Regions from separate parts of the Neobacillus pocheonensis genome, predicted to be linked through region 1. Evidence: predicted binding sites of a transcription regulator. Region 1 holds the regulator's gene; each other region holds the start of a gene.
What was found. Region 1 encodes LexA, which represses DNA repair genes until DNA is damaged. Its sites were predicted from a motif close to CGAACATATGTTCG; they were not measured.
Positions count from the first base shown of each region.

Region 2: a site for LexA is predicted at 1,177-1,190, ahead of ruvA (Holliday junction branch migration protein RuvA). Genes of this name have one in related genera too.
Region 3: a site for LexA is predicted at 1,280-1,293, ahead of ABES02_RS29255 (YolD-like family protein). Genes of this name have one in related genera too.

Region 1 covers NZ_JBCNAD010000007.1:293,151-295,422, forward strand. The annotation lists gene glnA (type I glutamate--ammonia ligase) at 1-262, shown strand, start outside; gene ABES02_RS04280 (DUF4257 domain-containing protein) at 525-812, opposite strand; gene lexA (transcriptional repressor LexA) at 1,017-1,640, opposite strand; gene yneA (cell division suppressor protein YneA) at 1,800-2,123, shown strand; gene ABES02_RS04295 (YneB family resolvase-like protein) at 2,130-2,272, shown strand, end outside.
Region 2 covers NZ_JBCNAD010000032.1:64,830-67,101, forward strand. The annotation lists gene ABES02_RS17650 (YhcN/YlaJ family sporulation lipoprotein) at 1-262, shown strand, start outside; gene ABES02_RS17655 (BofC C-terminal domain-containing protein) at 510-1,049, shown strand; gene ruvA (Holliday junction branch migration protein RuvA) at 1,312-1,923, shown strand; gene ruvB (Holliday junction branch migration DNA helicase RuvB) at 1,934-2,272, shown strand, end outside.
Region 3 covers NZ_JBCNAD010000099.1:20,993-23,264, forward strand. The annotation lists gene ABES02_RS29245 (hypothetical protein) at 112-702, opposite strand; gene ABES02_RS29250 (AbrB/MazE/SpoVT family DNA-binding domain-containing protein) at 713-988, opposite strand; gene ABES02_RS29255 (YolD-like family protein) at 1,353-1,646, shown strand; gene ABES02_RS29260 (hypothetical protein) at 1,640-1,882, shown strand; gene ABES02_RS29265 (hypothetical protein) at 1,968-2,272, shown strand, end outside.

The DNA of each region.
Region 1 (2,272 bases):
TAAAAACAATTTAACTCCTCCAGCACCAGTTGATCGTAACATTTATGTAATGAGCAAAGAAGAAAGATTAGAAGAAGGCATCATCGATCTACCTGCAACTTTAGCTCAAGCATTAGATCAATTAAGTTCTGATGAAGTCATCGTTTCTGGTCTTGGCGAGCACATCTTCGAACACTTTGTGGAAGCAAAAGAGATCGAATGGGATATGTTCCGTACCGTCGTTCACCAATGGGAACGCGATCAGTATCTGAGCATGTATTAATTTTCGAAAGCCTTGTCGCTATTAGCGTCAGGGCTTTTTTTTTGAGAAATAATATAGAATACCATTATTAAAAAAATTTTATAGTGGATGCATTTACCCAAGAGTCCCTTTTTCTTGGTTTACGGTAAATGAAACGCCCGTGCATTTACCCGAGGAGAACTTTTTCTTGCTTTATGGGTAATGCAATGGGTACGATCTCCTAAAAAAGTAACCAATGATAAAAAACCAGCATTCAATAAAACTATGCTGGTTACTAAAAAGGTCATTTTTCTTCACTTTTCTGTCTTAAAAGCTTCAATCCAGATAGGGTGGCATCACCAAAAATCCCGGCAACAATTGAAATGATGATATTCTCAACATTAGAATTTGGAGCTGTATACAAAACGAGGAGAAGTGCAGCTACCGCACCAAGAAGCATTTCTTCTAGAAAACCAAGATAAATGAACTTTTTTGTTTTTCTTGGCATAATAATTTTACCATGCTTTCGAACATGTCCAATGATTCCCACTGTCCCACCAATTACTAAAGAGAAAATAATGTCAACCAACATATGTTTCTCACTCTCCTTAAGCCTAAATTTTTGGACCTAAGGTAAATCTTGGTGTATTACCATTATACTAAACTTGGAAACTTCTGAGCATAGGGAAAAATACTGAATTTTCACTACACTCAAACAGATTATATTTTTTGTGAAAAATTTTCCCAATATCAGTTTGGAAAAAAGAAGAGTCGGCATTGAATTGCCGACTCTGTCTTAATGAATATGTCTATATACTCCAATAACTTTTCCGAGAATAGAAACATTGCGTAAAATGATAGGATCCATAGTGGAATTTTCCGGCTGCAAGCGAATGAAATCTTTTTCTTTGAAAAATCTCTTACATGTCGCTTCATCTTCTTCTGTCATTGCAACAACAATATCCCCATTATTTGCTGTTTGTTGCTGCTTCACGATTACATAATCCCCGTCCAGGATGCCAGCTTCTATCATACTTTCACCCATGATTTCTAGCATAAATACATGTTCATCTGCAGGTGCTAGTCTTTCTGGTAGTGGGAAATATTCTTCCACGTTTTCAATTGCTGTAATTGGCAAGCCTGCTGTAACTTTACCGACCACTGGAACATTAACAACATTGTTTCTTGGGATATGAGCTAATTCATCGACCTCTAAAATTTCAATCGCTCTAGGTTTTGTTGGATCTCGTCTAATAAGTCCTTTACTTTCTAATCTAGCTAAATGGCCATGTACAGTAGAACTTGAGGCAAGTCCAACCGCTTCGCCGATTTCACGTACGGATGGTGGATAGCCCTTGCTCTTAACCTCATCTTTAATAAAATCCAGGATATCCTGCTGCCGCTTTGATATTTTTACCATGATAAAATGCACCTCGCCTGGTTAATGTTGTCTTAATTATATCATGTTCGCCAATTTTATACAAACATAAGTTCGAATTTATAGTTGACAACAAACAAGTGTTCGAATTATAATCAAAACATAATAATCGAACGTACATTCTATTAAGAGGTGTTATTCATGAAAAAATTATGGAACCAATACTCATACGCTATTATTCTTTTGCTAGTAAGCTGTACATTTGCACTCATACTATCCGTTCAACAAACTTCCAATGACAAGGATAAATATCTAAAGGTGATTGTCTCTGAAGGAGATTCGCTTTGGAAGATTTCCGATCAATATGCTGGTCAGCATTCTCTTTCTAATAAGGAATTTGTCAGCTGGGTGAAAAAGCATAATAAAAATGTAGATGACCAAATTTACCCTGGAGATGAGATTGTCATTCCGGTCAGCACAGATACTTCTGATACGACTGAATTAGCAAGTGCCATTGGAGATTAGAATTTTATGAAAGCTATTATATACTGCCGTGTAAGTACAAATAAGGAAACACAAGAAACTTCCTTGCAGCGTCAGGAAGAAGAACTTATTCAACTCGCAAAGAAGCATGATTTTGAAATCGACTCGATAATTAAAGAACAGGCAAGCGG
Region 2 (2,272 bases), on a different contig from region 1:
TCAGACTGTAAGGTCCGTTGCTTATGGAAACACTGTCATTGTTTCGGTAAATCTAGTCGACAGGGACAGGGAAGCTGAAACAAAAAGGGCTATTAGGAATGCGGTGAAACCTTTCGCGAACGGAAAAAGCGTAACGGTCATTACTGATGAAGGTACCCTTGGCCGCGACAGGAACATCAATAATGATGTCCCGCAACGCCAACCGAAGGCTAATAAGGACCGCCGCCAAAACGAAGAAGTACCTGAACGATATTCTAAATAAGACAAAAGGGTGAAGCTTAAAACCTGGCTTTGCCCTTTTTGTTGTCCAGCTACAGAGCCTAGCCCCTCGGGGTCAAATAACCTTCGGCAATAAAAGTCAAAAAGACGACTTTTTTGCCGAAGAACATTTGCCTGTCGGGGCTGGTTAAGGCGCTTCCGCTTTTCTAATTTTTCGGATAAAAAGGGAAAAATAGGCTACACTAGAACTGTAAAGTTTGTTCAATTTATAACAAAAAGAGGTGAGTAGCATGAGGTTCAATTGGAGGGTATTGTCTCGGTATAGTTTATCGGTATCTTCTGTTTTTCTAGTTATTTTTTTCAGCAGTGTTTTCGAAATGACAGGTTCTGCCGCACAAGTCGAAGACCGGCAAAATATGGAACCTCTGCACCTGACGGTTATTTTAGAACGACTCTATCTGGACGGAGAAATAAGTCAAGAAGTAGTTCACGAGACGAGCTGGTCTATGGCGAATTTCTGGGCCAAGTATGATCAGTGGCGGCTAACGGAAATGGATGAATCCACTTTTGTTTTTAGAAAACAAGTCGATGATATTTCACCGTTGCTTAAGGCAAATGGCTTTTTTGGAATTACCGACGATGGGATATTGACCATTTTTAATGGCAGACCAGACCGATCACGGATTATTCAATCATTTTTTCAAATAGATATAAAGAAACTAGAAAGTAAGAAACAAGAAGAGTTAATTCAAGGAATCCCGATTAAAACAAAAGATCATTATGTTGAAGTTTTAGAAACTTTTGAGCCTTATTCGATTAAAAAAGAATAGATTTATTCATAAATCAGACTGATTGTTTAAATTCAGGCTGATTTTTTTCGAAAATTATATCTTTCGTCCTTTTATTTGCGTTAAATTAAGGTTTATCTGCGAAAACTCTAGCTTTATCTGCGAAAAACGAACTTTTATCTGCGAAACCAGAAACGCTGCATCTGAATAGTTTGATTAATCTCTAAACTGCGATTTTCTTCATCTCCCTGCAATTCTTATGTTAAAATGAAAGATAGCGTGAAAATCAGGGGAGAGAATACGATTGTATGAATTTATAAAAGGGGCCGTTGATTTTGTCGGGCCCGAATATATTGTCATCGAAAATAATGGAATTGGCTATCAAATCTCGACACCCAATCCGTTTATTTATTCTAGCAAAATGGAAACAATGGTAACCGTATATACCTACCACTATGTTCGTGAGGACATAATGGCGTTATTTGGGTTCCAATCAAGAGAAGAGAAAAAGCTTTTTACCAAATTGCTAAATGTTTCGGGGATCGGGCCGAAAGGGGCATTGGCGATTCTTGCTTCTGGTGAAGTCCAGCAGGTTGTGAATGCCATTGAAAATGAAGATGAAGGCTTCTTGGTTAAATTTCCAGGGGTCGGCAAAAAAACAGCGCGGCAAATGATTCTTGATTTAAAAGGGAAATTGCAGGATGTCGTACCAGACTACTTCCCTAACCTGTTCAATGCAGAAACACTTTCACTACATACACAAACAAGCAATACGGCCTTTGAAGAAGCCATTCTTGCTTTAAAAGCATTGGGCTATTCTGATAAAGAAATTAAGAAGATATCACCTGAATTAAGGAAAGAACAGATGTCAACCGATCAATACATTAAACAGGCCCTTAAGCGCCTTTTAAAATAGGTGATAACGTATGGATGACAGGATTATTTCTAGTGAAGTGAATGAGAGCGAAATAAGCTTTGAACAAAGTCTCAGACCGCAAACCCTAAAGCAATATATTGGACAAGATCAGGTCAAAGAAAACCTAGAAATCTTTATTAAGGCCGCCAAGCTTCGGAAGGAAACCTTGGACCATGTTCTCCTTTATGGACCACCTGGCCTGGGGAAAACTACTCTTGCTGTCATTATTGCCAATGAAATGGGCGTCAACATACGGACCACCTCAGGTCCTGCGATTGAGCGCCCCGGCGATTTAGCGGCAATATTAACCGCACTTGAGCCCGGTGATGTACTTTTTATTGATGAAATC
Region 3 (2,272 bases), on a different contig from region 1:
TCTACGACCAATATAAAAAGAGATAGCACTACCATCATAAGCTTGAACGGAATCGGTATCTGAAGAAATCCACTTGTATCCATTCGGCAAAAACGAACATTAGAATCCTGGTTATCCTCGATAAATTTCAATCCTTACTCGCAACGTCCCTTCGCCTTCCAACAGCCCCATAATGTTCTTGAACTTTTTTTCAAGCAACGGATAGTCACCCTTAAAATCAAAATTGAGGTAAACACCGGAAGTAACTGCAGCTGCCTTCCGTTGTAGTTCCTCCAGTTCATCCAAAATTACTGCAAGACCATTCCCGGAAGGATTGTCCCTGTTTGATTCTCGAACGACTTCATACTCAGCCTCAATGACTTCATTCCCTTTAATGATAAAACGTTTATTGTCACTCGTCTGCTGTTCCGTTTTATTTTGCGAATCCTGGCCTTCCCCTCCGGCACTTAACAATTCAGTCTCGAACTGCTTAGCCGCCGCTTTAGCCGTTTTTTCTTCTGCAGTTTTCGTTAAACCTAAAGCTCGCAAATGGTAGTAAAATGTACCAAACGAAAGCCCCCATGCCTGCCTTATCTCATAATCTCCTATTTTTAAGCGCCAATGTCTCAAAAGATCTCGTCTAATATCCTTATTCTTTATATTTTTCCATAAATCAAATTTCATTAATTCATCTTTGTGCTGTTCGTACAAAGGATCATCCATGTGGCCCCTCCTATACATTCACATCAACATTATCAAATAGATCGCCAACACAAGTTTCACATATATATTTACCCTTGAATGGACTAATATCTTTATCACTACCGCAAAAATGGCAGAATTGTTTATATGGCTGGATGACGACCCAATTTCCTTCAACGGATATTTCAACAGCGTCTTTTCTCCCAATCCCCATAGTACGCCGCAGTTCCATAGGAAGAACAACGCGGCCCAATTCATCAACTTCTCGAACTATTCCGGTCGGTTTGATTCGACGAACGCCCCCCATGATCGCATCCGGACTTCTCAAAGTATCAATGAGCTGCAAAACCTGTTCCCGATCCCGGAGCCTGTCCATGTTCTCTAACGATTTTTCCAAAATAACCAGCATCATTGTTTTTAAAGCGTGAGCGTCCGTAGGTAACTTAGGATCAGAGCGTTTTGCTTGACTACTCAATATAAATCCTCCCTTGAGATATTCGACATCATTCTACCATAAATTAACTTATGTGCGGTATAAAATCCCAATATAAAACATCACTTTATACATTCGAACATGCAAAAAATACCTCTTGAAAAGCGAATGTATGTTCTGTATTCTGGATATAATATATAAAGAACGATTGTTCCTGTTTGAAGGGTGGAAGTCACATATGATGTTCCCGAATAATAAGCAGGCTCTAATTGATCACCAAGGAAGCCTGAAAAAGATAGCTAGGCCGGAACTAGCTGAGGAACAACAGCATGAAATGCTTTGCCTCCTTAAAGTATCCGGGTCAGAGTACATCCATGTTACAATCACTCTCTACGGAGAATACGGAAATCAGGAGTATACTGGGATTGTGACCGGACTTGACCCTCGCCTCTTCCTTGTGAAACTACAACTTGGCTATGATTGGAAGCTATTCGAGTTTACAGACATTATAGGGGTAAGGCTATTGTGCTAAGTGACATTGAACGAAAAGTTCATCGTATCCTCGTTAATTACTCTAAAGGTCGCAGACGGCTGCCGTCGATTCAAGAGCTTGGAATAAAGACCGGTCGGGGACGGGCTGGGATTTATCAAATATTAGCTGCTTTAAATCATGAAGGGTTTATCGCATGGTCTCCGGCCGATCCGAACCAGATTCAGCTACTTAAAGAATCTGAGCCGAAATCGAAATGGATATACGGATGGCGTTAGACAAAGCCAAGATCCAACAAGGTAGTGGAAAGCTGACAGACAACCGTAACGATACGATGAAGCAGAGTACCGGAGGTCATTACGAATGAGCAAACTAGACGGAAATGAGCGGTGGAAAACTAAAATGATGTTAACAGAGCATAAAAAGCAATATGAGAATCGTAACGAAGCTAAGAACTCACATTTACGTAACCGGCCTACGGAGGATGAACTTATCATGATCCGCGACTCTATATTACTTCCTCACATGTTGACTATGGTTCAGAAGAGCATCGATGACATAGAGAGCGGCTCTAATCTTCTTAAGCAACTTTATTTGACAGCGGCCCGTGCAGTGATGGACAAAATTAGTGGCGATTTGTACAGCTTGCGCCGCGAATTGTCGAAGCG